Regions from separate parts of the Arthrobacter arabinosi genome, predicted to be linked through region 2. Evidence: riboswitches for the same ligand, from Rfam matches in the RefSeq annotation. Region 2 holds a riboswitch; each other region holds the start of a gene.

Region 1 (7,250 bases), on a different contig from region 2:
GGACCAGCCGAGGCTGGCGAGCGTCCTGTCGCCCTTGGCGTTGTTGCACGCCAGGCAGCAGGCCACGAGGTTCTCCCAGGTGTCGCCGCCGCCGCGCGACCTCGGCATCACGTGGTCGATGGTGGTCGCCGCCCTCCTGCAGTAGGCGCACAGGTGGTTGTCACGGCGCAGCACCCCTCGTCGCGTCGCGGTGATGTCATAACGGTAGGGGACCTTCACGTACCTGTTGAGCAGGATCACCGAGGGTCTTCCGAACACGTCGGCGGGACCGACCACGGGGTCGTCGTCCTCGGCCACGACGCTCGCCTTCCCCGTGAGCACGAGCACCAGCGCCCGGCGGAAGGTGATGACCGCCAGCGGTTCGTATCCTGCATTCAGAACAAGAGTGCGCATTCGGCTTGCCTCATTGCTGACCTGTTCCCCGCAACCGGTTGCCATCCCGGGGATCGGGAGAAAAGCTTCGGATTGACACTGCAAGGGTAAACCGCTCCCCCGTCCCGGGCGTACCGGTGGGGAGGAGGTGTTCCGGGGCTGCCGCGTCTGCTACCGCCGACGGCAGGAGGACCGGCACGGTGTGCCGGTCCTCCTGCCGTCGAAAGGGAAAGCGCGGGTCAGCCGCCGACGCGGATGTACACGCCGCCGGAGCCGAGTTCGGCCGGCGCGATGACGGTCGAGTTGCCGTTGAATCCGCCGTGGACGGCCTGGCCGCCGCCGATGTAGACCGCGATGTGGGCCATACCCATGCCGCCGTCGGCGTAGTAGATCAGGTCGCCGGGGATGGCCTCACCCGCGCCGACGGTGCGGCCGAGGGAGAGGTACCCCGCCGGCCAGCCGTGGAAGTTGATCCCGGCGGCCGCGAGTGAGTTGCTCGCGAGGCGCGTGCAGTCCTGCGTGACGCCGAGCTGGCCCCGGGCGGCGGCGGCGATCGTCGCGGCGACGCCGGAGGAGGGAGCGGGGGCGGGAGCCGGCTTCGGCGCGGCGGCCACCACGGGTGCCGGAGCCGCAACGGGTGCTGCCGCGACGCGCGCGGGCGGCGCGTCGACCGGGGCGGTCACGACTGGCGTCGCAGCGACGGCGGGGGTCACGGCAGGTGCCGCGACGGCGGGCATCGCGACGGCAGGTGCCGCGACGACGGGCATCGCGACGGCCGGCGTCGCGACGACAGGTGCTTCGACGACGGGCGCCGCCACGACGGGGGCCGCGACGGCCGGCGCCTTCTTGGCGACGACCGGTGCCTTCTTGGCGACGACCGGCTTGGCCTTCACCTTGACCGGGGTCATGTTGAAGGAGGCCACGGCCCTGTCCGAGGCGACGACGGCCGCGCGGCTGGAGGTCAGGGTGACCTTGGACGCCGCGACATCACGCTGGGGCTGGAGGTCGGCGGCGTTGGCGGCGACCCCACCGGTGAGGACGAGCCCGGAGGCGGCGGCGAAGACGGCGGTCTGGCGACCCATGCCGCCGGCGCCGGCGGCGGTCCGTGCGAGGACGGAGAGCGCGGCAGCAGTGCGCGCGTCGTCGCGGTGGCGGGCGGTGGCGGGGCGGGAAGACATGAGTGAAGGCATGAGGGGTTCTCCGGGTGAGGGTTTCTAGCGGACGCGGACGAAGCCGGCGCCGGGAAGGTCTGAGAGGTTGTGCAGGCCGGTGTTCATGCCGTTGAGGCCACCGCTGATGACCTGGCCGTTGCCGACGTAGATCGCGACGTGGCCGCCGGTGATCACGAGGTCGCCGGGCGCAGGCGATCCGACGACGTCGCCGAACTGGAAGAACTGGCCGGGAGCGAGATCGCCCACGGTCTTGCCGACGGAGCGCAGTGCCGTCTCGACCATGGCGGTGCAGTCCTGGGCGATGCCGATCTGCGAGTACGCCGAACCGACCAGGCCGGCGGCGACGCCGGAGGACCGGCCGGGGGCCGGTGCAGTCTGCGGGGCGACAGGCGCGGGGGCCGGCGCAGCCGGCGTGGCGACGCGGGCAGCAGGTGCGGCGACGCGGGCAGCAGGGGCGGCGACGCGGGCAGCAGGGGCGGCGACGCGGGCAGCAGGTGCGGCGACGGCAGGTGCGGCGACGGGAGCCACGACGACCGGGGCGGCGACGGCAGGGGCGATCGGCGCCGGGGGCACCGCGGGGACGGGCTCGGTCTGGGCGGCAACGGGAGGAACCTCGACACGGGCCTCCTCGACCGGGGTCACCGCGACGGCGGGCGCCTCCATGACGGGAGGTGCCTCGACGGGCGCAGGCCTGGCCGGCGCACGCTTGACCGGCGCTGGCTTCACGGGCGCGGGCTCGACCTCGACGGCGATGCGATCGAAGGACACGTCCGCGGTGGTCGGGACCGTGACCTCGGACGCCACGACGCGGTCGACGGTCAGGACGGCGGAGGACTGCACCTCGCGCTCGGCGCCTGCGGCCCCCTGGGCCGGCAGCCCGGCGGTGAGGACGAGACCCGACGCCGCGACGATGACGGCGGCCTGGCGGCTGACGGATCCGGCGTTGGATGCGACGGCGGCGGACAGATCGGTCAGCGGGCTGATGTTTCGGGGCGCTCGGTGGCGGCCCGGCGAAGAGCTGTTGGACACGTTGGATTACCTCTCCCAACGCCTGCGAGGTGAGCTGTCGGATTCGGATGGGAGTCACCCGGCCGCTGCGTGGACAGCGACTTCACCCCAAGGATCTCGGTCACGAAACCCAGAATTGGTTCCCCCGCCTCTGCCATGCGATGGTGCGGACGGACCTCCGGCAATGGCAGAGCTAGGCGATTTGCAGGAGTGTGCAGGGTCTAGAGCGAGCCCGGCACGAGTTGAAGGCTATAGCACCACGCGAGATATGTCACATTCCGGTCACGGAACGGTGTGTTCTTGGTGACGGCCCGATGGACGACGGTCAGTTCTCGACCGAGACGAACACGTGCGAGGCGACTTCGGGCGGCAGCTCCAGGGCACCCTCCACACCGGGGACGCGCACCGAGACATATCCCCCCACGGACTCGAGGGTGAGCCGCGCTCCCGGGCGGAGTCCGCCTTCGTCGAGCTGCGTGAGGAGCTCGGGGTCCACCTGGATGGGCTCGGCGAGGCGGGCCAGCGTGACCACGCTGCCGGGGTCGTAGCCGGCCATCGCGGACAGCAGCGTGACCACGCCGTCGGTGAACAGTTCCGACTCGACGCCGCCGATCGCTTCCAGCCCCGGGATCGGGTTGCCGTAGGGCGAGTCCGAGGGCTTGCCGAGGAGTTCGTACAACCGGCGTTCCACCCGCTCGCTCATGACGTGCTCCCAGCGGCAGGCCTCGTCGTGCACGTACGCCCAGTCGAGTCCGATGACGTCGCTCAGGAGGCGCTCGGCGAGACGGTGCTTCCGCATGACGCCGGTGGCGCGGCGGCGGCCGACGTCGGTGAGTTCCAGGTGCCGGTCCCCCGAGACGACGACGAGGCCGTCGCGTTCCATCCGGCCGATGGTCTGGGACACCGTGGGCCCGGAGTGGCGCAGCCGCTCGGCGATGCGCGCACGGAGCGCGACGATGTTCTCCTCCTCGAGCTCAAGGATGGTCCGCAGGTACATCTCGGTGGTGTCGATGAGGTCCGTCATGCGGTTCAGCTCCTTGGTGCGGTGCGGGTGCGCGGCCGGAATGCCTCACGCCGGTGAGGGGTACGGCCGGCTGCCCGGTTCCGCCCCACGCCCCCCAAGGTTAACGCATGGCCTCAGGGGCCCGGCAATCCTCCGGACCGGCGGCCCCCGGCCGGCAGGGCGTCCCGGGGACGTTCACAAATGGAGGGCTGGCGGGCGCTGGGGCAGAATGAGGTCGTACCCCGCCCGTCCGAGAGCTGGAGCCCCCATGAGCGATTCGTCCCGCATCCCCGCACACCTCCTCCCCTCGGACGGCCGCTTCGGCGCGGGCCCCTCGAAGGTCCGGGGCGCCCAGATCGACGCCCTGGTCGCTGCCGGCACGTCCCTCCTCGGGACCTCCCACCGCCAGGCCCCGGTCCGCGACCTCGTGGGGCGCGTCCGCGAAGGCCTCAGCACCTTCTTCGCCGCCCCCGACGGGTACGAGGTCGTCCTCGGCGTGGGCGGGTCGACGGCGTTCTGGGACGTCGCCACCTTCGGGCTCGTCGATCGGAAGGCCCAGCACCTCTCCTTCGGGGAGTTCGGCTCCAAGTTCGCCTCCGCAACCGACAAGGCACCGTTCCTCGATGCCTCCAGCATCATCACGAGCGAGCCGGGCACCCGCCCCGACCCGAGGGCGGAGGCGGGCGTGGACGTCTATGCGTGGCCGCAGAACGAGACGTCCACCGGCGTGGCAGCACCCGTGCGGAGGGTGGAGGGCTCGGACGACGGAGCGCTCGTCGTCGTCGATGCCACGTCCGCAGCAGGCGGGCTCGACGTCGACGTCTCCCAGGCCGACGTCTACTACTTCGCGCCGCAGAAGAACTTCGCCTCCGACGGCGGCCTCTGGCTCGGCCTCTTCTCCCCCGCAGCCCTGGAGCGCGCCGCACGCATCGCCGCCGGCAGCCGCTGGGTGCCGGACTTCCTCAACCTGCAGACCGCCGTCGACAACTCGCGTCTCAACCAGACCTACAACACGCCGTCACTGTCGACCCTCGTGGCGCTGGACGCGCAGGTGCAGTGGCTCAACGCACAGGGCGGGCTGCCCTTCGCCGCGGCCCGGACCGCGGATTCGGCGGGGCGGCTGTACCGCTGGGCGGAAGCCTCCCCCGTGGCGAGCCCGTACGTGGCGCGGACCGAGGACCGCTCCACCGTGATCGTCACGGTGGACTTCGACGACGCCGTCGACGCCTCCCGCATCGCCTCCATCCTGCGCGCGAACGGGGTCGTCGACGTCGAGCCGTACCGGAAGCTGGGGCGCAACCAGCTGCGCGTCGCCACCTTCGTGGCGATCGAGCCCGACGACGTCTCGGCGCTCATCGGCTGCATCGACCACGTGATCGAGAACCTCCTGTAGGGACCCGGGGTGGGGAGTTCCGGCCGTTCCTAGGGAGTGGGGTCGGGTGCGCCGGTCTCGTGGTCGAGGCGCAGGCGCCGGGGCGCGGAGCGGTCGTAGCGCAGCCGCACGTCGTGGTAGCGCCACGCCCAGAAGATCCCCGCGGCGGCTGCGACGATCCCGGACGCCGCGGCGACCCCCAGGCTCCACCGCGGGCCGAACATGTCCGACACCCAGCCCACGACCGGCGCCCCGAGCGGCGTGCCTCCGAGGAAGATGGCGAAGTAGAGGGCCATGACGCGCCCGCGCATGGCGGGCTCGGTCGTCGTCTGCACATAGGCGTTGGCGCTCGTCATCAGCGTGAGGGCGAACAGGCCCACGGGTACCAGCGCCAGCCCGAACAGCCACAGCGTGGGTGCCAGTGCGGCGAGCGCGCACGCGACCCCGAACGCCGCCGAGGCGCCGAAGATGAAGCGCAGCCGTGGCCTGTCACGCCGTGCGGAGAGCAGCGCGCCGGCCACGGAGCCCACGGCCATCACCGAGGACAGCACCCCGAACACCCCGGCGTCCTGGCCGAACTCGGTCCGCGCCATCGCGGCGATGAACACGGCGAAGTTGAGCCCGAAGGTGCCGACGATGAAGATCGCGAGCATCACCATCATGAGGTCCGGCCGGCGCCGGACATACCGGAAGCCCGCCCTGATGCGCCCCTTGCCCGGGTCCTGTCTCGGCTGGGGATTCAGCTCGGAGGTGCGCATCGCGACCAGCACGTAGACCATCGCGCCGAACGTCAGGGCGTTGATCATGAACACCCATCCGGGGCCGACGCCCGCGGTGAGCAGTCCCGCCGCCGCAGGGCCGACGAGGCGGGCCCCGTTGAAGGAGGCGCTGTTGAGCGCGACGGCGTTGGGCAGGTACTCGTCGCGGACGAGGTCGGACACGAACGCCTGCCGTGCCGGGGCGTCGAACGCCGACACGACACCGAGCGCCAGGGCGAAGGCATAGACGTGCCAGAGGACGGCGATGTCCAGGATGACCATCAGGCCGAGGCCGACACCCAGGAGAGCCATCGCCACCTGCGTGGTGGCGAGGAGCTTCCGCCGGTCGACCGTGTCCGCGATGAGGCCGGCCCACGGCGCGATCACGAGCTGGGGCCCGAGCTGCAGGGCCATGACGATCCCGAGCGCCGACGCGTTCTGCTCGGTCAGGATGTCGTAGACCAGCCAGTCCTGCGCGGTCCGCTGCATCCACGTGCCGATGTTGGAGATCAGCGCACCGATGAACCAGAGCCTGTAGTTGTGGATACCGAGGGACCGGAAGGTGTTCACGCCCCTCCCCGTCCGCTCCGGCACCACGTGGTGGTCACTCGGCGTCGGGCCGTCCCGCGGCGGCCGGGTCGCCCTCGCCCGCCACCGGAGTCCCGTCGGTGTCGGCAGTGCCGCGCGCGGCTGCCGTACCGGGATCGACCGGTTCGACCGGCGTGCCGGCCGCGCCGACCGTACCGGGCTCGTCGGGCGTGCCGGTCGCATCAGTGTCCCCGGCGCCCTCCGACGGCGATCCCTCGTCCTGGGGCGAGTCCTCGGGGCGCACGCGCTCCGACCACGGCAGCCACTCGGGCGCCAGCAGGGAGGCCGGAGAGGGCAGCAGTCCCACCTCGCAGACCGTCACCTCCTTGCTCCGGGCCACCCGGGCGACACTCGCGTACCACTGCCATCCGCCGTATCCGGGCAGGAACGCCTCGAACCGGTGCGTGACGAGGCGCTCCCCGTCGATCGTGGCGGACACATGGCGGCCCACCTGGGCCTCGGGGGCGACCTCCAGCACGCCCTGGCGGGCCCGCTCCACCGCCGCTTCGAGTACGGAGTCCGTCTTGGGGATGCGGCGGGACACCCGGGGCTTGCGCGCAGGCTCGACGTCGGCAGGGGCGCCCGGAGCGGCGCCCGTGGGCGTCACATCCAGGTCGGTCGAGGGACCACCGTCGACGGCGTGCAGGTTGCTCGGGATCATGACCGAAGCCTACGCGTCGAGGTCGTCGGCAACCGCCCGCAGGACGGCCGCGACCTTCGTCGCGTGGGACTTCTCCGGGTAACGCCCCCTGCGGAGGCCGTTGGAGACGCCGTCGAGCAGTTTGATGAGATCCTCGGTGATCACGGCCATGTCATCGGCGCTCTTCCGGGTGGCCCTGGCCACCGATGGAGCCTGCTCGAGGATACGCGCCGAGAGCGCCTGGGGACCGCGCCGTCCGTCGGCCACGCCGAACTCCAGCTTCGTGCCGACCTTGACCTCCGTCACGCCCGCGGGCAGCGCCGAGGCGTGCAGGAAC
Region 2 (7,250 bases):
GCGACTCCTCGAGCGCGTGGCGGGCGTGACCGAACGCCGGTGGTGGTCACCGGGCTCGGACTTCGACGACGCCGCCATCGAGGCGGGCGCCAAGGCGATGGCCGAGGCGGGCATCGAGCCGGGTGACGTGGGCCTCCTGATCAACACCTCGGTGACGCGACGCAATCTCGAGCCGTCCGTCGCCGTGAAGATCCACCATTCGCTGGGCCTGCCCTCCTCGGCCATGAACTTCGACCTGGCGAACGCCTGCCTGGGGTTCGTCAACGGCATGACCATCGCCGCGAACATGATCGACTCCGGGCAGATCAAGTACGCGCTGATCGTCGCGGGCGAGGACGCCCAGAAGACGCAGGAAGCCACGTTCAGGCGGCTCAACCGGGAGGACTCGACGCGCCAGGACTTCCTGAGCGAGTTCGCGACCCTCACCCTCGGGTCCGGTGCCGCTGCCGCGGTGCTCGGCCCCGCGGACCAGCACCCCGGCTCGCACCGCATCCTCGGCGGGGTCTCCCGTGCGGGGACCCAGCACCACGAGCTCTGCGTGGGCGGGATCGACGGCATGTACACGGACACGAAGGGCCTGCTCGACGGCGGCCTCGACCTCGTGGTCACGGCGTGGCACGAGGCGCAGGCGGACGGCTGGGCGTGGGACTCCATGGACCGCTACGTCACCCATCAGGTCTCCAACTCCTACACCAACGCGATCATCAAGGCCGTCGACCTCGAACGCGACCGGGTACCCATCACGTTCCCGCACTGGGGGAACGTGGGGCCGGCGTCGCTGCCCATGACCCTCGCGCAGGAGTCGCAGTCGCTGAGCGCCGGCGACCGCGTCCTGTGCCTGGGCGTGGGGTCGGGCCTCAACACGTCGATGATGGAGATTGCGTGGTAGCACTCCCCGGCGTCGACCCGTCCTGGTCGACGTACCTCGACGTGCCCTCGACCAGCGGGGCGGACGCCCCGGGGACCAGCCACCGCTGGCACTACCTCGACAACGCGGGCGATCTGCAGGACGGCGCCGTCCGTGGCACCCTGCTGTGCGTCCACGGCAACCCCACCTGGTCGTACCTCTGGAGGACCTACCTGGCAGCAGGCAGTGAGGCGGGCTGGCGCGTGATCGCCGTGGACCAGCTCGACATGGGCTACTCAGCGCGGACCGGCGTGTTCCGGCGCCTCGGACACCGCATCACGGATCTCGAGGACTTCGTCGCCGCCGTGGGGATCACTGGTCCCGTCGTCACCGTGGGGCACGACTGGGGAGGCGTCGTCAGCCTCGGCTACGCGAACCGGAACCGGGAGAACCTGGCCGGCGTCGTCCTGACCAACACCGCGATCCACCAGGACCCGCACCGTCCTATCCCCGCGCCGCTCCGGCTCGCCCTCACCCCGGGCGTCCACGGCCTCGGCACCCGCACCACCAGCGCCTTCCTCGACGTGACCCTCGCCCTCGCCCGGCCGGCCCTCCCCCCGGACGTGCGGCGCGCCTTTCGGGACCCGTACCGCGTCGCCGCCGACCGCCAGGGCATCGCGAACTTCGTCTCGGACATCCCCGTCGATCCCTCGCACCCCAGCTACGAAGCCCTGACCGCCACCGCGGACGGCATCCGCAGCCTGGACGTCCCCGTCCTCATGATGTGGGGTCCGCACGACCCGATCTTCTCGGACCCCTACCTCGAGGACCTCGCCCGGCGCCTCCCCCACGCCGACATCCACCGCTTCGAGCGTGCGAGCCACCTCGTGCAGGAGGACGCCGACACGGCGTCCACCGCGATGCAGTGGCTGGCCGAGCGTCTCGTCGGGGACCCCGCACCCCGCGAGGACGTCCCGCCGCGCGACGGCACACCCTACGTCCCGCTCGGCCGGCGCCTCACGGAACTGGCCGCCGGGCCGCACGCCGACCACACCGCCGTCGCCGAGATGAAACCCTCCGGTCCGCCGCGGACCCTGTCCTGGCGGGAACTCGCCGAAGACGTCACCGCCGTCGCCGCCGGCCTGACCGCGCTCGGTCACGGCCCCGGCAGCCGCGTGAGCCTCCTCGTGCCGCCCGGAGTGGACCTGACCGTCCTCATCTATGCATGCCTCCGGATCGGCGCGGTGATCGTCGTCGCCGACGCCGGCCTCGGTGCCCGCGGGCTCAGCCGCGCCGTCAAAGGGTCGGCCCCGGACGTCGTCATCGGGATCGAGCGCGCCCTCGTCGCGGCGCGCGCCTTCGGCTGGCCCGGCCGCCGGATCAGTGCCGCTCCCCTGCCCGCAGCCAGACGGCGGGCCCTGCGTGTCGACGCCTCGCTGAACGACCTCCGCGCCGCCCGGCCCGCTCCCTCGGCGTCTGCCGAGGACGCGCCCGCCGGTGATGCCGATGCCGCGATCCTCTTCACCTCCGGCTCCACGGGCCCGGCGAAGGGCGTCGTCTACTCGCACCGGCAGCTCTCGGCCATGCGCGACGCCGTCGCGGCGACCCTCGGACTGGGAGAGGGTGCCTCGCTCGTCGCGGGCTTCGCGCCCTTCGCTCTGCTCGGGCCGGCGCTCGGTGCGACGTCGGTGACCCCGGCCATGGACGTCACCGCGCCCCGGACCCTGACCGCGCAGGCCCTGGCCGACGCCGCCCGCGCGATCGATGCGACCGTCGTCTTCGCGTCGCCGGCCGCCCTGCGCAACGTGCTCGCCACCGCGGGCGCGCTGACGGACGCCGGGACGGCCGCCCTCGGCCGGATCTCCCTGCTGCTCTCGGCCGGTGCGCCGATCCCGGTCCCGCTCCTCGAAGCCGTGCAGGACCTCGTGCCGTCCGCGGCCATCCACACGCCCTACGGGATGACCGAGTCCCTCCTCGTCGCCGACATCGACCTCGAGGGCATCCGGCGCGCCGCGGCAGACGCGCAGGGCGGCCTCGACGGTGCCGGCGGCGGTGTGTGCGTCGGACTCCCGGTGCACGGCGCGCGCGTCGTCGTCAGCCCGCTCGACGCCGACGGCGCGGCGACGGGCGAACCGACGACCGCGCCGGGCCGGACGGGTGAGATCCTCGTCGACGCCCCCCACGTCAAGGACCGCTACTTCCGCCTGTGGAGGACCCAGCAGGAATCCGCACGGACGCCTCCGTGGCACCGCACCGGCGACGTCGGCCACTTCGACGCCGACGGCCGCCTGTGGGTCGAGGGCCGGCTGGGCCACATCATCACGGCCGCGTCCCGGGTCCTGACGCCGGTGGCGCTCGAGCAGGCGCTCGAGGCGATCGACGGCGTCCGGCTCGCAGCCCTCGTGGGGGTCGGCCCTGCCGGCACCCAGGCCGTCGTCGCGGTCCTCGAGACCGACGCCGCAGGACGACGCCCGAGCCTTGCCGATGCTCCCCTCGCAGCGACCGCTCGCGCGGCCGCCGGGACGCACGGCGTGGACCTGGCCGCCGTGATCGCCGTTCCCACCCTCCCCGTGGACATCCGGCACAACGCGAAGATCGACCGCACGCGCGTCGCGCAGTGGTCCGGGCGGTTCCTCTCGGGCGCCCGCGCGGGGTCCCTGTGACCGTCCTCGTCACCGGAGCGAGCGGTATGCTGGGGCGCGCCGTCGCCGACCACCTCGTCGCCGCCGGCGAGGACGTCCGGTGCCTCCAGCGCCGGCCCTCCGCGGTGTCCGGGGCGGAGGACGTCCTCGGATCGGTCACCGATCCCGCCGCCGTCGCCGCCGCCCTGCGGGGCTGCAGCGCCGTGATCCACCTGGCCGCGAAGGTCTCCTTCACCGGGGCTCCCGCCGAGTTCGAGAGCACGAACATCGACGGGACGCGCATCCTGCTGGACGCCGCCCGGGAAGCCGGGGTGACCGACGTCGTGCACGTGTCCTCCCCGTCCGTCGCGCACGACGGATCCTCGCTGGTCGGCGCCCCGGCGGGCCCGGCTGACCCGGTGCACGCGCGCGGCGACTACGCCCGCACCAAGGCCGCGGCCGAGCTGCTCGCCCTGGGACGTTCGACGCCGGCGTTCCGGGTGGCTGCGATCCGTCCGCACATCGTGTGGGGACCCGGTGACACGCAACTGGTCGAGCGCGTGATCGAGCGCGCACGGCATGGCCGCCTGCCCCTGCTCGACGGCGGGACGGCCCTGATCGACACGACGTACGTGGACAACGCCGCGTCGGCCATCGTCGCGTGCCTGCGGCGCATGGACGCAGCGCAGGGCCAGGCGCTCGTCGTCACCAACGGCGAACCCCGGCCGATCGCCGAACTGCTCGCCGGGATCTGCCGGGCCGGCGGGGTGGAGCCACCCGCCTGGTCCGTCCCGGGAGCCGTGGCGAGGAGCGCGGGATCGGTGATCGAGCGGGCCTGGCTCCGGCTCGGCAGGACGGGCGAGCCGCCGATGACCCGCTTCCTGGCCGAACAGCTGTCGACGGCCCACTGGTTCGACCAGCGGCACACGCGCAGCGTCCTCGACTGGCGTCCGTCCGTCGGCGTCGACGAAGGGCTCGAGCGCCTGGCCGCGTCCTACCGCTGAGGCCCGCTTCCGCCTCGTCCTTCCTGCGCCCGATGGTGCAGCCGCGGCCGGTCGTGCCGCCGATCGACCGCCACACGGGCACACCGAGCACCCATCCCACGCCGTCGACGGCTGCGGAACGCAGAAGGACGGGATGCGTGATGCATCCCGTCCTTCTGACCGCGTCGTGCTGGTGGTGCGGGCCGTACAGCCCGCACCGTCGACTAGCGGGTGTAGTAGCCGTCCACGGACATGGCGTTGACCGAGTGGACCAGGGTGCCCTGCGAGGCGTTCAGGGCGCTGACCATCTGGCCGTTGCCGAGGTAGATCCCGACGTGGCTGCCGCCGTTCTGGCTCACGAGGTCACCCGGCTGGGGGGTGCTGGTGGGCGTCATGGTAGCGAACTGGGCCCAGGTGGTGCGGGGCAGGCTGATGCCGTTCTGGGCGTAGGCCCACTGCACGAAGGCCGAGCAGTCCCAGGCACCGAACGAGGTTCCACCGTAGACGTACCCCGAGCCCACACCCTGCATCGCCGTTCCGACGATGCCGCCGCCGCCGGCAGGCGTGATCGACGCTGCGGACTGGAGGCTGAAGGCGGGGGTGGCTGCCGGAGCGGCAGGAGCTGCTGCGGGAGCCGGTGCGGCGACAGGGGCTGCAACCGGAGCCGCAACCGGAGCTGCGACAACGGACGCCGACTGCACCGAGTACTGCTGAGGAGCAGCGGAACCGCCGAGGGAGATCGACTGGCCGGGGTAGATGACCGACGCGTGGCCGAGTCCGTTGGCCGCGAACAGGGTATCGAGGCTCAGGCCGTGCATCGCCGCGATGGAACCGAGCGTGTCGCCGGACTGCACGGTGTGGGTGCCTGCGGCAGCGGTGGAGGCTGCTGCGGGCTGGGTGCTGATCTCGCCTGCGGCGTTCGCCGGGAGCGATGCCCCGAACATGATGCCGGAAGCGACGGCGACGACGGCGGCAGGCTTGCCGGCGACGGAGGCGCTCGCGGAGACGGCGCGTGACGCCGTGATGAAGGGGTTGATGCGCGTGGGGACGGCCCGGTGGCGCGCGTTATGGCTCTGCTTGGACATGTTGATGCCTTTCCCAATGCCTGCGAAGTTAGCTGTCGGGTTCGGATGGGACATCCGGACACGTTTCCTGCAGACCATCGCCCCCAGCGCTGGTCTGCGCGTGTCTTTACCCCTAGGACCCGTGGTCGGGTCCGCTAGTGGTTCCCCCGCCCCTGTCGAATGTGTAGTGCGAACGGTCCATCCTCATCGACAGGGTTAGGCAGTGTGAGGAAGGGCGCCCATCCGTTGTGGATCGGACGCGAGACCTACCGTACCGGCTGGTAACGCCGGTTGTCACATTTAGATCACGAGGCGAATGTCACTTTTTTTCACCGGACATCTCAGAACCGTGCATTGCGTGGTCTGGGCTGGCAGTACGGGCACAGATAGGACGACCTGTTCATGAACGATTCGCGGCGCAGCAGCGTGTGTCTTCCCTCGGAGGCGCACCGGCGGCAGGGCCGGCCCTCCCGCCCGTAGGCCTCGAGGTCGCGGGCGAAGTAGCCCGACGCCCCGTTCACGTTGACGTAGAGGGAGTCGAAGCTGGTGCCGCCGGCCGCCAGTGCCCGCTCCATCACCGACGTGACGGCGTCGACGATGCGCTGGGTGTCCGGGCGTCGCATGGTGTCCGTGGGCCGCGCGTAGTGGAACCGTGCCGCCCAGAGCGCCTCGTCGGCGTAGATGTTGCCGATCCCCGAAATGAGCCCCTGGTCGAGGAGGGCGCGCTTCAGACCCGTGCGGCGCCCCCGGAGCCGCCGGTGGAAGGCGTCCGCCGAGAATGCCGGATCGAGGGGATCGCGGGCGATGTGCGCCGCCTGGTGGGGAATGAGGGGGAGGTCCGTGGTGCCCCGCCCGCCGGGCAGGCCGTCCGGCGTCGAGTCCAGGTGCGCGACGAACATGCCGCCGAAGATCCTCTGGTCGACGAATCGCAGCTCTGCCGGCAGCGGGGCGCCTTCGCCGTCGGTCGCCGGGGAGAGGGTGAGCCGGACCTTGAGGTGCTTCTCCAGGGGTGCGTCGGGTTGTTCGACCAGGAGCTGCCCGCTCATGCCGAGGTGCGCCATGAGCGCGACGTTCGGTGGGCTGCCGGGCTGGTCGGCGTCCTCGAGGATCATCCACAGGAACTTCCCCCGGCGTACCACGTCCGCCACGCGGGCACCGACGACGTTGCCCTTGAAATCCTCGACGCCGTCCACATGCCGGCGGAGGGACCGGGGGTCCAGGACGTCCACCGACTCCACGGCGCGGCCCGCCACCCAGCGCTCGAGGCCGCGCCGCACGACCTCGACCTCGGGAAGTTCGGGCACTCAGGATCCGTCGACGGATCCGGCGGCGCGCCTGCCGGCTGGGGCCTCGCCGGCGGCGCCGTCCGGCAGGGGCGCATCCGGCGCCGCCGAGAGCGTCTTCCAGGATTCGGCCGCGGCCGCCTGCTCGGCTTCCTTCTTCGAATGGCCGCACCCGGAGCCGTACTCGGTGCCGCCGATCACGAGGCGGGCCGTGAACGTCCGGGCGTGGTCCGGCCCTGTCCCGTCCACCTGGTAGTCGATGGTCCCGAGCCTTCGCGCAGCGGCCGTCTCCTGGATGCGGGTCTTCCAGTCCGTCCCCTCGCCGAGCACGGCGGAATCACGCAGCAGCGGGCCGATCAGCCGCATCACCATCGCGCGGGCCGTCTCGATGCCGTGGCTGAGATAGGCGGCCCCGATGACGGCTTCCATGGTGTCCGCGAGGATCGAGGCCT
Region 3 (7,250 bases), on a different contig from region 2:
GTCGCCGCGATCGACCCGAAGGTCGCCGAGTCCGTCATCGTCGACCGCACGAACCTCGACGTCGACCCCGCCCCGGGCGACGCCCAGCGCAGCGTCCTCGAGAAGATCGGCCCCGTGTTCGTCGAGACCGGCGACGTGCAGGGTCAGGACCAGATCGACGAGGCCCTCGACACCCTGTTCGACGCCTCGCTCGTCGAGAAGGCCGATCCAGCCGCGATCGGCTCCGGCTCATGAGCTCTGACTATCTGACCGGGCGCAGCGCCTACCCGGTGAGCACGGAGGGAATCGCCGCATCGGCACCCCCGGTGACCGGCCCCGAGGCGTCGCAGGGCGGCGGCCGCGGCAGGACGGCCCGGCGCACCGGCGTCATCCTGCTCGGGCTCATCGTCCCGGCACTGATCCTGCTGGCCTGGCATCTCAGCACGGCGTCGGGTTTCTTCCGCCCGTCGCAGCTGCCCTCGCCGGCGTCGGTCCTCGCGGCCGCCGTCGATCTGGCGGAACGCGGTCAGCTCACCACCCACATCCTGATCTCCACCCAGCGCGTGGTCCTGGGCTTCGTCATCGGGTCCCTGCTCGGCGTGCTGGCCGGCGCCCTGCTGGGCCTGTCCCGCATCGCTGACGTCCTGCTGACCCCGACCGTGGGCGCCCTGCGCGCCGTCCCGTCGCTGGCGTGGGTCCCGCTGCTCGTCCTGTGGATCGGCATCAACGAGGACTCGAAGGTCACGCTGATCAGCATCGGCGCCTTCTTCCCCGTGTTCACCACGCTCTACCTCGGCCTGCGGCACGTGGACCGCAATCTCGTCGAGGCGGCGCGCGCGTTCGGGCTCAACGGCATCCGGCTGCTCACCACGGTGCAGCTGCCCGCCGTCGTGCCCGCCCTGTTCTCCGGCCTCCGGCTGGCCCTCGCGCAGTCCTGGCTGTTCCTCGTTGCCGCCGAACTCATCGCCTCGTCCATGGGCCTGGGCTTCCTGCTCACGGACTCGCAGCAGACGGGCCGCGTGGACCGCATCATCCTCGCGATCATCCTGCTGGCCGTCATCGGCAAGACGACCGACGCGCTCCTCGGCATCGCCGAACGATGGGCGGTGCGACGGTGGGCGTAGGCACGAGCGCCGGCGGGGCCCGCACCACGGCAGGCGGGGCCGCAGCTGCCCGGGAGGAGTCGGAGCGCCTGGCCTTCTGGGCGGAGCAGGCGGCACGCCTGGAGTGGGTGACGCCCTGGCACACGGTGCACTCCTTCGAGAAGGCGACGCCGCAGGCCGACGGGACGCTCAGCATCCCCGCGATCGAGTGGTTCGCCGGCGGCACCCTCAACGTGGCCGCGAACTGCGTCGACCGGCACGTGCGCGCCGGCAACGGCGACCGGGTGGCCCTGTACTTCGAGGGCGAGCCCGGGGACCGGCGGACCGTCACCTACGCCGACCTGCAGGACGAGGTGTCACGCGCCGCGAACGCGCTGCAGGAATTGGGCATCGGGAAGGGCGACCGCGTGGTCGTCTACCTGCCGGTCCTCGTCGAGACGGTGGTCGTCACCCTCGCCTGCGCGAGGATCGGCGCCGTGCACTCGCTGGTCTTCGGGGGCTTCTCCGCTGAGGCACTCCGCTTCCGCGTCGAGGACACCGGCGCGAAACTGCTGGTCACCACCGACGGCCAGTTCCGGCGGGGCTCCGCCGTGCCCGTGAAGGACAACGCGGACGCCGCGGTCGCCGGGACGACCAGCATCGAACACGTCCTCGTGATCCGCCGCACCGGATCGGCCACCAGCTGGACCGAGGGCCGTGACGTGTGGTGGCACGACGTCGTCGACACCGCGTCACCGCACCACGAGCCGGAGGCGTTCGACGCCGAGACCGCGCTGTTCATCATGTACACCTCGGGGACCACGGGGAAGCCCAAGGGCCTGGTCCATACCTCCGGCGGGTACCTCACGCAGGCGTCCTGGAGCTTCGAGCATCTCTTCAGCAGCCCCGACCCGGCGCTCCGCGACCGCGACGTCCACTGGTGCACCGCCGACCTCGCCTGGGTCACGGCGCACACCTACGAGCTGTACGGGCCGCTCTCCAACGGGGCCACGCAGGTCCTCTACGAGGGCACACCGAACACCCCCCATCCGGGACGCCACCTCGAGGTCATCGAACGGTACGGCGTCACGAGCTACTACACCGCGCCGACCCTCGTGCGCTCGCTCATGGGCTGGTTCCCGGACGGCGTCCCGGCCTCCCACGACCTCTCGAGCATCCGCGTGCTCGGCACGGTCGGCGAAGCGATCAACCCCGAGGCGTGGCGCTGGTTCCGCCGTAACCTCGGCCGGGACGAGGTGCCCGTCGTCGACACCTGGTGGCAGTCCGAGACCGGTGCCACCGTGCTCTCCCCCGGTCCCACGGACACGGACCTCAAGCCGGGGTGCGCCGCGCGCGCCCTGCCGGGCGTCAGCACGCGCATCGTCGACGAGGACGGGCGGACGGTCCCGCCGGGCGTGCAGGGCCTGATCGTCGTCGACCGGCACGGCCCCGCGATGGCGCGGACCGTCTGGGGGAACCCGCAGCGCTACCTCGACTCCTACTGGCGGACGTTCGCGGCGCAGGGCTGGTTCCTGGCGGGTGACGGCGCGCGGTACGACGACGACGGCGACACCTGGATCCTGGGCCGCGTCGACGACGTCATCAATGTCTCGGGCCACCGGCTCTCCACGATCGAGATCGAATCGGCGCTCGTGGCGCACCCCCTCGTCACCGAGGCAGGGGCCTGCCCCGTGCCGGACCCGCTGACGGGTCATGCCATCGCGGCCTTCGTGGTCCTGGCGGCCGGAACGGCCCCTGACGCCGACGTCGCCTCGACGCTCCGCGCCCACGTCGCCGAGGCGATCGGGCCGATCGCGCGGCCGTCAGCCGTCGTCGTCGTGCCCGATGTACCGAAGACGCGCTCCGGCAAGATCATGCGGCGCCTGCTGACACAGCTCTACGAGGGCTCACCGCTCGGGGACACCACGTCCCTGCAGAACGAGGGGTGCATCCCGGGCATCCAGGCGGTGCTCTCCCGACGCTGACGCCGGCCCCGGGAAGTGGTTAAAAGAAGGAAGCGGCAGTGCCCCGTCCAAGCACTGCCGCTTCCCGCGTGTGGTTCGTTCCAGGATCAGCGAGCGACCCGGACGAAGGCAGCACCGGCGAGGTCCGAGAGCGGGTGCTGCATGGTGCGGTTCGACCCGTTCATGCCGCTGCTGATGACCTGGCCGCCGCCGGCGTAGATCGCAACGTGGCCGCCGGTGATGACGATGTCGCCGGGGGCGGGAGTCGTCACGGTGGAGCCGAACTGGAAGAACTGCGAGGGGCCGAGGTCGCCCACGGAGATCCCTGCGGCGCGCAGTGCGGTCTCGACCAGGACGGTGCAGTCCTGGATGGCACCGGCGGCGAGCTGGGACTGGGCGGACGCCAGCAGGATGCCGCCGACGCCGCTGGAGGAGGCTGCGACCGGCGTGATCTTCGCCGAGGCCAGGTACACGCCCGACCCCGGAGCCGTGGACACGGCCGGAGCGGGGGCGATGGCGGCGGCCTGCTGGACCGGAGCGGCAGGAGCCACGAGGGCCGCGGGAGCAGCAGCGGGTGCGGGCTGGGGCGCGGCGGCAGGGGCTGCCACGGGCACGGACACCGTCCGGGCGGGGGCCACGGCGGCACCGGCCGCCGGGAGGGTGATGGTGTCACCCGGGAAGATGATCGATGCGACGGACAGACCGTTCGCGGTGAGGACCGCGGTCAGGTCCGCGCCGTATCGTGCCGAGATGGCACCGAGGGTGTCGCCGGCGACGACGGTGTGCGTCGTCGGGGCAGCGGCGGGGCTCACAGCAGCTGCGGGGGCAGCCGGTACGGCGGGTGCCGCGGCAGCAACTGCGACGGCAGGGGCCGTCGTCGTGCCCTGTGCGGAGTACTCACCGGCGTTGGCGGTGCCGACGGCGGTGAGCGCGAGGCCGGAGGTGACGGCGGCGATCGCGACCGGACGGCCCACTGTGGTGGCGTGGGCCTTGGCGGCGCGGGACAGGCCCTGCAGCGCGAGGTTGCCGTCGACGTCGGCCCGGTGGCGCGCTGAAGTGATGTTTCGTGACACGGTTGTATACCTCTCCCATGCCTGCGGGGTGAGCTGTCGGGTTCGGATGGGAGTCACCCGGCCACACGCATCACGGTAGGTGCTGCGGTGCGACTTAACCCCGAGGGCGCCTGCAGGTGGTCCTGCGCGCCCGGTGGAACTGGTGGTTCCCCCGTCCCTGCCTTCGTGGTTGCGAACGAGTCCCGGACGACGGCAGGGCTCGGCAATCCGTCCAGGAGCGCCCCACGGTCGCGGAGGCACGTGCCGACCCTACCCAGCGCACCTCCGGTTTGTCACATTTGAGTAACGGGAGGTAGGGTGCCCCTCATCCGCGCAGGGCCCGCCAGCGACGGACGGCGAGGAACGACCCTGCCGCGCTGAGCGCGAGCAGCACGGACTGCTGGACGTAGTACCCCTGCGTGACCGCCGATTCCTGGTCACTCACGGCCACGAGGACGCTGCTCGCAAGGGCGAGCGTCAGCGCGATCCCGACGTACCCGAGCGTCTGCCACAGCCTCCGCTCCTGCACCCGGCTCGCCGATCTCCATTCCTCCATCCCCCCAGCCTAGGTGCCGCGCGCCGTGTGTGCCGTCGGACGCGAGGCGCTGGACCGCAACCCCGGCTGCACACGACGACATACGGTTTGGTTCTGCAACCGCGCAGGTGTCAGACTCGACCCGACCATCCCGAGCGGCCGAGAGATCTGGCTCAGCGACGCCGCAGCAACCCTGGCCTCCGCATACCCGCGGCGGCATGAGGGTGCTACTGCCAGACCGATGGAGGAACCATGAGCGCACCCACAGCCGCCTCCGGCACCGACGTCGCCCCCGCAGCTTCCGCAGCTTCCGACTCCAGCAAGGCAGGTATCTGATGGCAGAACGTTCCTTCGGTTTCCGCACGCGTGCACTCCACGCGGGCGGCACTCCCGACGCCACCCACGGGGCCCGGGCCGTCCCCATCTACCAGACGACGTCGTTCGTGTTCAAGGACACCAACGACGCCGCGAACCTCTTCGCCCTGCAGAAGTACGGCAACATCTACTCGAGGATCGGCAACCCGACGGTCGCCGCGTTCGAGGAGCGCATCAGTTCCCTGGAGGGTGGGATCGGGGCGGTCGCGACGGCGTCGGGCATGAGCGCGGAGTTCATCACCTTCGCGGCGCTCTGCCAGGCCGGGGACCACATCGTCGCCGCGTCCCAGTTGTACGGGGGCACCGTCACGCAGCTCGACGTCACGCTGCGCCGGTTCGGCATCGAGACCACCTTCGTCCCGGGGACGGACCCCGCGGACTACGCGGCCGCCATCCGGGACAACACCAAGGCGGTCTACGCCGAGGTGATCGCGAACCCCTCCGGTGAGATCGCCGACCTCGCCGGCCTCGCGAAGGTCGCCCACGACGCCGGTATCCCGTTCATCGTCGACTCGACGCTCAGCACCCCCTACCTGGTGCGCCCCATCGAGCACGGCGCGGATATCGTCATCCATTCGGCCACCAAGTTCATCGGCGGGCACGGCACCACCCTCGGCGGCGTGATCGTGGAGAGCGGCCGCTTCGACTGGGGCAACGGGAAGTTCCCCATGATGACCGAACCCGTGCCCTCCTACGGCAACATCCAGTGGTGGGCGAACTTCGGGGAGTACGGGTTCCTGACGAAGCTGCGGACCGAACAGCTCCGCGACATCGGGCCGTCGCTCTCGCCGATGTCCGCCTTCCAGCTCCTGCAGGGTGTGGAGACCCTCGCGCAGCGCCTGGACGAGCACCTCGGGAACGCCCTCGCCGTCGCGGAGTGGCTGCAGGCCGATCCGCGGATCGAGTACGTCAACTACGCCGGGCTCCCCACCCATCCGCATCACGAGCGGGCGAGGACCTACCTGCCGCTGGGCCCCGGATCGGTGTTCAGCTTCGGCATCAGGGGTGGCCGCAAGGCGGGCCAGAAGTTCATCGAGTCGCTGCAGCTGGCATCACACCTCGCGAACGTGGGTGACTCGCGCACCCTCGTGATCCACCCGGGCTCGACGACGCACCAGCAGCTCTCGGCCGAGCAGCTCGCCGCGGCGGGCGTGCCCGAGGACCTCGTGCGCATCTCCGTGGGCCTGGAGGACCTGGACGACATCCTCTGGGACCTGGACCAGGCCCTGGACGCTGCGGTGAACTCCTCGGACGCCGAGTTCGAGGACCTGCCGCAGGAAGCGGCCGGGGAGAACGACGACGACGCATCGGCAACGCGTGCAGTGGGAGTGGGAGCATGAGCGCCGGCAGCACGACACCGGAACGGACCTGGGAGGGGCCGTCGGCGCCCCAACGGCTGGCCCTGCTGAGGAATGCGCGGTCGGTCGCGATCGTCGGCGCCTCGGACAAGCCCTCGCGCGCGTCCTATTTCGTCGCGACGTACCTGCAGTCCTCCTCCCCCTACCGCCTATACTTCGTCAACCCGGTGGCCAGGGAGATCCTCGGCCGGCCGGCCTACGCGTCGCTGAGGGACCTGCCGGAGGTACCCGACGTCGTCGACGTGTTCCGCAGGCACGACGACCTGCCGTCGGTGCTGCAGGAGACGCTCGACGTCGGCGCGAAGACCCTCTGGCTGCAGCTGGGATCCTGGCACGAGGACGTCGCGCGTGAGGCCGAAGCCGCGGGCCTCGACGTGGTGATGGACCGGTGCATCAAGATCGAGCACGCACGATTCCACGGCGGGCTCAACCTGGCCGGGTTCAACACCGGGGTCATCTCCTCGAAGCGGCAGATCACGTCCTGACGGAGGTCCGTCACGGTCGGCGGCCCCGTGTCCGCGGGTTGTCCCGGAGCCGGCCACCCGGGGAAGGGAGTCTCCGCGGGTTGCCCGGCCGGGGGCTGCTCCGCGGACTGTCGACGTGCCCGGGGAGCCGGGCCCCGGGCGCAGGACCGCCGGGCGTCGAGCGCGCAGGAAGAAGGCCGCACCGGGGCCCGTCTGGGGGATGAGCCCCGGTGCGGCGCTCGCAGGGGGTGATCGACCGACGGCGGCGAGAAGTCACGCTCGTCCTGTCGTCTCCCGGATCCTGTCCCGACTGCCTACTTCAGGGCGTTCGAGGCACGCCGCTTGTTGAACACGTCGAACCCGACGGCCAGCAGGAGCACCATGCCCTTGATGAACTGCTGGACGTCGATCCCCACGCCGAGCAGGGACATGCCGTTGTTG
Region 4 (7,250 bases), on a different contig from region 2:
TGCCGGCAAGAAGGTCGGCGTGTGGACAGTCGCAGGCGTCACCCTTGCCAACGGCGGCGACAACATCGGCGTCTACACCCCTGTCTTCCTCAGCGTGGAACCTCTCGCAGTAGTCGCCTACTGCATCGTCTTCCTCGCGCTCGTCGCGGTCCTGGTGGCCCTGGCAAAGTTCGTCGCCACCCGCCCCCCGATCGCCGAAGTGCTCGAACGCTGGGAGCACATCCTCTTCCCCATCGTTCTCATCGGCCTCGGCATCGTGATCCTCGTCAGCGGCGGAGCCTTCGGACTCTGACGTAGCGGCAGCGATCCAAACGGCCCCGACCGGGCGCACCCCTCTCGGTTCAGACCGCGACACCTACCTGCAGCCAGTCCTGCGTGATCGCGGCAACAAGACCGCCACGGAGCGCTGCAAAAACCCCGCCACCAAGCGAACGAAGCCACAGGCAGCACCCGACTCAGGAAGAGCTTCACGCGTCCCGCGTCCAAGTTGTTTCGTCGGTGACGTACGACATGATGAGAACTGTGTAGTGGAAGGGTCAAGTCCTTGGAGCCATTACCAAACCACGCAGTGGGTAGTACGGACCAGTCAACCGGAATGGGGCGGAAATGACGCAGAGCGCAGAAGCATGGCTGAACACGACCACAGACACCTGGGTACCATCACCCGCCCAGTTCACGGGCGCACGAATTCATCGAACAGAGATCGAAAACAAGCTCAACGCATCGCTCGGGATCTTCCGAATGTTCGAGATCGGATCCCTTCGCCATGGCACCGGTATCTGGAAGCACAGCGACGCCGATTACCTGGTCTCCTTAAAGGGGTCTCGACCCGAGTCCCAGTTGACGACCCTCAATAAGGTGAAGGCGGCGCTGCAGGCCCGGTACCCCAACACGCCGATCGTCACGCGGCAACCCGCCGTCGTGTGCCGGTTCAGTGACGGCGACGTAGAGGTCGTTCCTGGCTTCTACTCCGACAGCGGCTATCTGATCCCGGATCCGACTGGCGGATGGATGAAGACCTTCCCCGAGGAGCACAACAAGTACGTCGGCGAAGTAAACAAGAAGCACAACGGTGCCGCGAAGAAGCTGGCTCGGCAGATAAAAATTTGGAAATACCGGCGCAACGTACCGGTATCCTCCTGTTACCTCGAAATGCGCGCCGCGAAGCACCTCGATGGCGAGTCAACCTACCTGCCGGTCATGGACCTGCATCTCGCCCTTAAGAAGATCCTGGATGCGAACCTGGCGGCGATGAACGATCCAACGGGGCTTGGATCGCGCTTTACCGCGACATCATCAATCGGCAACAAGGTAGATGCCTTATCGAAGCTCGAGACCGCGGTGGCCCGCGCGGGCAAAGCCCGGGAATACGAGCGGGCCGACAATCAGGAGAAAGCAATCGAGCAACTGAAGTTGCTGTTCAATCTCTGACCTGCGATGAGTTCACACGATTACCAGCCCCCATCCAGTTCAACGATCGCTCGTCGACAGAATGACGAACGGGCTTTGCAACTCCTTGTTGCGCAGCGCAGGTTCTACAACCGTGCGAAGCGGTGGCAGAGCCTGCGATGGATCGGGATCCTCGTCATCGGCCTCGGAGGACCGTTCTTCTCGCTCCTTGCTCCTGCAGTTGCTGTCTCCGTCGCTGCCGTCACCGGTGTATGGCTCTTCGCCGGCCGGACCGTCCTTGCTCTACTTGAGAACCGGACCATGCTCAAGGCCGCCTGCGTGCAGGAGGAGCTGGACCAGTACCTGTTCGACATGCCAGATACCATCGATCGCTCAGGTCGCCCCACGCCCGAAGACATTGCGCTCATCGCCGCTGATAAGAAGCCACTCCGGGACGTGGCGAAGAAGGAAAAACTTGTCGACTGGTACACCGTCGACGCTGACAGTCCTGGCACCACGACCATAGCCATCGCCCAACGCAGCAACGCCGCCTACACAGACAGGCTTATCCGCACAACCGTCACTGTGTGGGCTGCCGCGGCAATCCTCTGGCTCGCCGGTCTCATTACTTGGGCGAGCATCAGCGGAGTCACCCTCGCCACTTTCCTCTTGGGAGCTCTCTTCCCCGTCCTACCGGCATTCCTCGATGTATCCGAGTACGTCATGAACACGTGGAAAGCCGCGCGCGACCGAGCGGACCTCGCGGCAACAATAGGGAGGCGCTTTTCCCGACGAGACCAGTCCATCGAGCCGCAGGATCTTCTCGTCTGGCAGGAACGTCTCTTTGACCTCCGTCGAACCACCCCTCAAGTGCCGAACTGGCTATACAAGATCACCCGTGCACGCAATGAACGCGCGATGAAACAGACTGCGAGTCACTTACGACATCAGAGCACCGACTGACGCCGTTAGTCGTCTCGGACTGAATCTTCTACCGACTCGTCTCCGAGAAGCGAGGTGGTGAGCTGAACAAATTCCTGCTTAAAAAAGTCGTTCTCGTACTCGGTGCTCGTCTGCGACCAGTGCTCAGCCTCGAGCGTAGGCAGCATCCTGATGATCGCTGACCTCAGGTACACCCCGCGGCTTCGGCTCGTGCGATCCGCCAAGGCGTCCAGGCGCTTGATAATGTCATTCGTCAGTCGCACGGACACGACATGATTTGGGTGCTGAGGAGACTGCTTACGACTCACCACGAAGACCTCCTGCGTCAGTAGTAAACGATGTTTACTACTGACCGCTGACAGTCACAGCACCAGCACCTCGTCCCGCACCTTCACCGTTTCGGGGATTACTTCGACCTAGTGGGCGCCCACTCACGCTGGATGCGTCGCCCTCTACCTCGACCTCAAGAGCCGGCGCATGCGTGTGACTGAGTAGGAGCCTGCGGACGGGCTTTAACAAAAAGTGGCAGGTACCCCCGTCCAGGGCACCTGCCACTCTTGTTCAGCTTACGGACGCTGGGCGTCCGCTGAATCTGTGTTAGCCGTTGACGCGCACGAAGGACGAACCGGCGAGGTCCGACAGGGGGTGCTTGATCGTGAGGTTCGCGCCGTTCATGCCGCTGCTGATGACTTCGCCGTTGCCGACGTAGATGCCGATGTGGCCGGGGCGGATGACCAGGTCACCGGGGGCGGGGGTCGAGACGACTGTGCCGTACTGGTAGAACTGCGTGGGGCCGAGGTCTCCGACGTTCTTGCCGATGGAGCGCAGGGCCCGCTCGACGAGGATGGTGCAGTCCTGGATGGAGCCGAGCTGGCCGTAGGCCGAGGCGACGAGGGCGGCGCCGACGCCGCTGGCGGGGACCGCAGGAGCCGCGGGGGCTGCCGGGGCGATCGGTGCGATGGTCGCGGAGGTCAGCTGGATGCCGGCCGGTGCGGCTGCGGGTGCGGGTGCCACTGCGGCAGCTGCGGGGGCGGGTGCTGCGTAGAAGACCTGGCTGGCCGGTGCTGCTGCGGGGACCGCCGCGGGGCTGACGGCAACGCTTGCTCCGCCGGTGAGCTTGATTTGCTGCCCGGGGTAGATGATCGACGCGTAGGACAGGCCGTTCTGGGCCAGGAGCGTGTTGAGGTTTAGTCCGTGCTTGGCAGCGATGGCGCCGAGGGTGTCGCCGGCGACGACGGTGTGCACGCCTGCAGCGGCAGGAGCTGCAACAACTGCGGGGGCGACGGGTGCGGCTGCAACGGGAGCCTGGGCTACGGTGCCCGTAGTGGCTTCCTGGGTGTAGGTGCCGGCCTGTGCGGGGGCGCCGACGGCGAAGACGAGGCCGCCGGTTGCTGCTGCGATGATGGCGGGCTTACCGAGTGCTACGGCACCGGTCTTCGCGGAGTGCGACAGGCCCTCGAGGGCGATGGAGTGGGTGACGACGGCGCGGTGGCGCGCCGGAATGGACGTACGTGACATGGTGATTGCCTCTCCCATGCCTGCGGGGTGAGCTGTCGGGTTCGGATGGGAGTTCACCCGGCCGTCGTTCAAGCCCTGGGCACTACCCTGCCGTCGCGGACGCTACGTGCAGGTCGTGCCTAGGTTGTCGGATCGACTTAACCCCGAGGGTCATCGCACAGATACATGCGGTGGCCCGGTGGAAACGTGGTTCCCCCGTCCCTGCCTACTGGGTGGTACGAACGGTTCCCGGATGCAGCGGCAGGGCTCGGCATTCTGCGCGGGAGTATGGTCTCGGCGGGGTGCCGGGAACATTCGACGAGAATACCCCAGGGTGGTATCAAAGTCACGTTCAGGTAACGGAGCACGGCGTGTCTTCGCAACACGCCGTGAGCCGGATACCTGATGGTTACCGAGGTCAACAAAGCGCCGCCGATATGCCGCGGATATAAGGACAGGGGCCCTAACGACCAGCGATACTGGAAGTTGCTGCGCGATGGGCGCAGCAGGGGAAGGCACCAACGATCTCGGGCCGGCGCAACCGGATCGCATCGTTTGGTGGTGAAAGGGAATGACCGTGAGCTCCGGAACCGGAACGCATGCCAGCACTGCAACATCTCACGAAGCGGTTTCTGAAGCAGCCGGTGAGGCCACAGCACCCGACGCGGGCCAAAATCAGAAGGTGACTGGGCACACAGCCCATGGATACGCAGCGGACAAGGATGCGTACCTGCGACGCCTGAAGCGCATCGAGGGCCAGGTGCGCGGTATCGCCCGCATGGTCGATGAGGACAAGTACTGCATCGACATCCTCACCCAGGTCGCCGCGGTCAACAGTGCCATGCACGCAGTCAGCCTCGGATTGCTCGAGAACCACATGCAGCACTGCGTCGTCGACGCCGCTCACGAAGCCGCGACGAGCGGATCCTCCGACGTCATCGACGCCAAGGTCAAGGAAGCAACCCAAGCGATCAGCAGGCTCCTGCGCTAGACCCAGGCCTCCTCACCGAGCGCTGAACATGAGCGCTGGATGTGACGGGGTGAGGGTTTTCCGAAGACGGCTACTCGGTGGCTGCCCCTGGAGGCTGGAGTGTGGGGGCAGCCACCGGTGACCGAGCTCAGCTGAAAGTAGCGGCGAGTTCGCGGCAAGCCCTCTCGCAGCGGCGGCATGCTTCGGCGCAGATCCTGCAGTGCTCGTGCATCTGCGCGTGCTGCTCACATTCATCGGCGCACGCCTTGCAAGCGACTTCGCAGGCCAGCAGGACAGCTCGCGTGATGTTCGCGTCATAACCGGTATGCCGGGAGAGAATTCGGCCGGTCGTGGCGCAGATGTCCGCGCAGTCAGCGTTCGTGCGGATGCACTTGGTGAGTTCGGCAACCATGTCTTCGCTCAGACACGCGTCCCCGCACGCCGTGCAGGTCTGCGCACACTCGAAACAGGCCGCGATGCACTCGGCCAGCTTCTCGCGGTCAATACCGCCAAGATCCTTCGGGTACGTCTCAAGCATGGAGGTGATGTGAGTCATTGTTCCGCTCCTTATCCGTCGGTCTACTGAAGATTTACTGAAGGTTCAGGGGCATCCGGGGCCGGCGCCCCGCGTCTCACGCTAGCCCCCGCTCACCACGACCGGCCATGAATTCGTCGATGTGAGAGCGAGCAAGAATCCGCTTGACAGATACCCCAGGGGGGTATAATTTCGTTGCTGTCGGGCCCTCCTACGAGGTTTCCGGCATGACAACCGGAACCATTGTGATGGCGGGGCAGGCTCGCTGATCCTGACCTCCTGCAGCGCTTCGGTTCCCTCACGCATTCCCTGTTCCCTTGGAGGTTCCCATGTGCGGCACATCTGCTCCGTCGACCACTTCATCCACCGATTCGTCCATTGCTTCATCGACCGCTTCGTCTACTGTTTTGCTTCCCGTCACGGAGAAGAGCCCCTCCGGGTGTTCCTGCTGCGCCCCTCAGGAAGCTGCAGTGTCGGCTGCTCCGATCACGTCCGACGACGTGTCCGCGGCGTTCCCGGTTCTTGGTCTGACGTGCGGCTCCTGCGCGTCCAGGGTCAGCGGGGCTGTCGGGAAGATCACCGGGGTCCGTGAGGCACGTGTCGATCTCGTCGCCGGTGGCACTTCCACCCTGCATGTCACCAGCACCACACCCCTCGACGCCGGGCTTGTCGCCTCGACGATCAGGGACGCCGGATACCAGCTGGCCTCCAAATAAGGCCCTGTAACGCTTGATGTAGGAGCGCTGCAGGGACCAGAACATACCTGCTCTCAGGTGCCCCCGGAAAGGGCTTGATCATGACGAACAACCCACACCACCACAATCACCACCAGGGATCCGACAGTCCCACCAGCACGCCCGCCGCCACGCCCACCGTCACAGAAGCTGCAGCCAACGGCAGCGATGACGCCCGCACTACTCACGGCCAGGCCATGCCCCAGGCAGACGCCCACTCCGCTCTCGCTGAAACACAGCACCCCGTCGGCCACACCGCTCCGACCGACCACACTGGTCATGTAGGTCACGCCGGTCATTCAGGTCACTCGGGTGGGGATGTGGATGAGGATCATCAGGTCCACTCCCATGGGGAGCACGCCGGGCATTCCACGGCGATGTTCAAGAACAAGTTCTGGCTCAGCCTGATCCTCACGATCCCCGTGGTCGCGTTCAGTCCTATGTTCACGATGCTCTTCGGGTACATGCCGCCGGAGTTCCCGGGCTCGAGGTGGATCGCCCCGATCCTGGGGACGGTCATCTTCGTCTACGGCGGGGCCCCGTTCCTCAAGGGCGGGGTGACGGAGCTGAAGTCCCGGCAGCCGGGCATGATGCTGCTAATCGCAATGGCGATCAGCGTCGCGTTCATCGCCTCCTGGATCACCACCCTCGGTGTCGGCGGGTTCGACCTGGACTTCTGGTGGGAGCTCGCCCTGCTGGTGGTCATCATGCTGCTCGGGCACTGGATGGAGATGCGGGCCCTCGGCTCGGCCGCAGGAGCCCTGGACGCCCTGGCAGCGCTCCTGCCCGACGAAGCAGACCGGGTCACCGGCACGGGAACCGATGCGCGTGTTGAAACCGTCCCGGTCAGTTCCCTGGTCACCGGGGACGTGGTTCTCGTCCGTTCCGGTGCCCGGGTGCCGGCAGACGGGCAGATCGTCGACGGTGTCGCGGAGTTCGACGAGTCGATGATCACCGGCGAATCGCGCACCGTGTCCCGGACCGCCGGTGAGACCGTCGTCGCCGGAACGGTGGCCACCGATAACGCCGTCCGGGTGCAGGTCACGGCGGTCGGCGCGGATACAACCTTGGCCGGGATCCAGCGTCTGGTCGCCGAGGCGCAGGCCTCCTCCTCAAGGGCCCAAGCTCTTGCGGATCGGGCCGCGGCCCTGCTGTTCTACTTCGCCCTCGGCGCCGGCATCCT

What was found. Region 2 has a riboswitch for cyclic di-AMP ahead of ACX80P_RS01175 (C40 family peptidase). Riboswitches for the same ligand answer to the same signal wherever they lie in the genome.
Region 1: it holds a riboswitch for cyclic di-AMP, as region 2 does, so the genes downstream of both, ACX80P_RS07590 (hypothetical protein) here and ACX80P_RS01175 (C40 family peptidase) in region 2, are expected to answer to the same signal.
Region 3: it holds a riboswitch for cyclic di-AMP, as region 2 does, so the genes downstream of both, ACX80P_RS13735 (LysM peptidoglycan-binding domain-containing protein) here and ACX80P_RS01175 (C40 family peptidase) in region 2, are expected to answer to the same signal.
Region 4: it holds a riboswitch for cyclic di-AMP, as region 2 does, so the genes downstream of both, ACX80P_RS16290 (LysM peptidoglycan-binding domain-containing protein) here and ACX80P_RS01175 (C40 family peptidase) in region 2, are expected to answer to the same signal.

Annotation. Positions count from the first base shown of each region.
Region 1 is NZ_JBTNDF010000002.1:741,882-749,131, forward strand. It holds gene ACX80P_RS07580 (HNH endonuclease) at 1-393, opposite strand, end outside; gene ACX80P_RS07585 (NlpC/P60 family protein) at 612-1,550, opposite strand; gene ACX80P_RS07590 (hypothetical protein) at 1,587-2,573, opposite strand; cyclic di-AMP (ydaO/yuaA leader) riboswitch at 2,579-2,746, opposite strand; gene ACX80P_RS07595 (iron-dependent transcriptional repressor DtxR) at 2,878-3,576, opposite strand; gene serC (phosphoserine transaminase) at 3,824-4,948, shown strand; gene ACX80P_RS07605 (MFS transporter) at 4,978-6,255, opposite strand; gene ACX80P_RS07610 (DUF3027 domain-containing protein) at 6,290-6,934, opposite strand; gene ACX80P_RS07615 (cold-shock protein) at 6,944-7,250, opposite strand, start outside.
Region 2 is NZ_JBTNDF010000001.1:242,247-249,496, reverse strand. It holds gene ACX80P_RS01190 (3-oxoacyl-ACP synthase III) at 1-889, shown strand, start outside; gene ACX80P_RS01185 (alpha/beta fold hydrolase) at 883-3,510, shown strand; gene ACX80P_RS01180 (NAD-dependent epimerase/dehydratase family protein) at 3,507-4,472, shown strand; gene ACX80P_RS01175 (C40 family peptidase) at 4,676-5,536, opposite strand; cyclic di-AMP (ydaO/yuaA leader) riboswitch at 5,544-5,738, opposite strand; gene mutM (bifunctional DNA-formamidopyrimidine glycosylase/DNA-(apurinic or apyrimidinic site) lyase) at 5,857-6,819, opposite strand; gene rnc (ribonuclease III) at 6,820-7,250, opposite strand, start outside.
Region 3 is NZ_JBTNDF010000005.1:159,823-167,072, forward strand. It holds gene ACX80P_RS13720 (aliphatic sulfonate ABC transporter substrate-binding protein) at 1-234, shown strand, start outside; gene ACX80P_RS13725 (ABC transporter permease) at 231-1,103, shown strand; gene acs (acetate--CoA ligase) at 1,079-3,046, shown strand; gene ACX80P_RS13735 (LysM peptidoglycan-binding domain-containing protein) at 3,133-4,098, opposite strand; cyclic di-AMP (ydaO/yuaA leader) riboswitch at 4,104-4,282, opposite strand; gene ACX80P_RS13740 (hypothetical protein) at 4,403-4,633, opposite strand; SAM riboswitch class I at 4,756-4,860, shown strand; gene ACX80P_RS13745 (O-acetylhomoserine aminocarboxypropyltransferase/cysteine synthase family protein) at 4,948-6,327, shown strand; gene ACX80P_RS13750 (CoA-binding protein) at 6,324-6,830, shown strand; gene mmsB (multiple monosaccharide ABC transporter permease) at 7,124-7,250, opposite strand, start outside.
Region 4 is NZ_JBTNDF010000013.1:2,381-9,630, reverse strand. It holds gene ACX80P_RS16310 (cadmium resistance transporter) at 1-292, shown strand, start outside; gene ACX80P_RS16305 (SMODS domain-containing nucleotidyltransferase) at 607-1,431, shown strand; gene ACX80P_RS16300 (S-4TM family putative pore-forming effector) at 1,438-2,352, shown strand; gene ACX80P_RS16295 (YlcI/YnfO family protein) at 2,358-2,594, opposite strand; gene ACX80P_RS16290 (LysM peptidoglycan-binding domain-containing protein) at 2,929-3,849, opposite strand; cyclic di-AMP (ydaO/yuaA leader) riboswitch at 3,852-4,077, opposite strand; gene ACX80P_RS16285 (metal-sensitive transcriptional regulator) at 4,400-4,819, shown strand; gene ACX80P_RS16280 (four-helix bundle copper-binding protein) at 4,947-5,354, opposite strand; gene ACX80P_RS16275 (hypothetical protein) at 5,632-5,754, opposite strand; gene ACX80P_RS16270 (heavy-metal-associated domain-containing protein) at 5,804-6,049, shown strand; gene ACX80P_RS16265 (heavy metal translocating P-type ATPase) at 6,265-7,250, shown strand, end outside.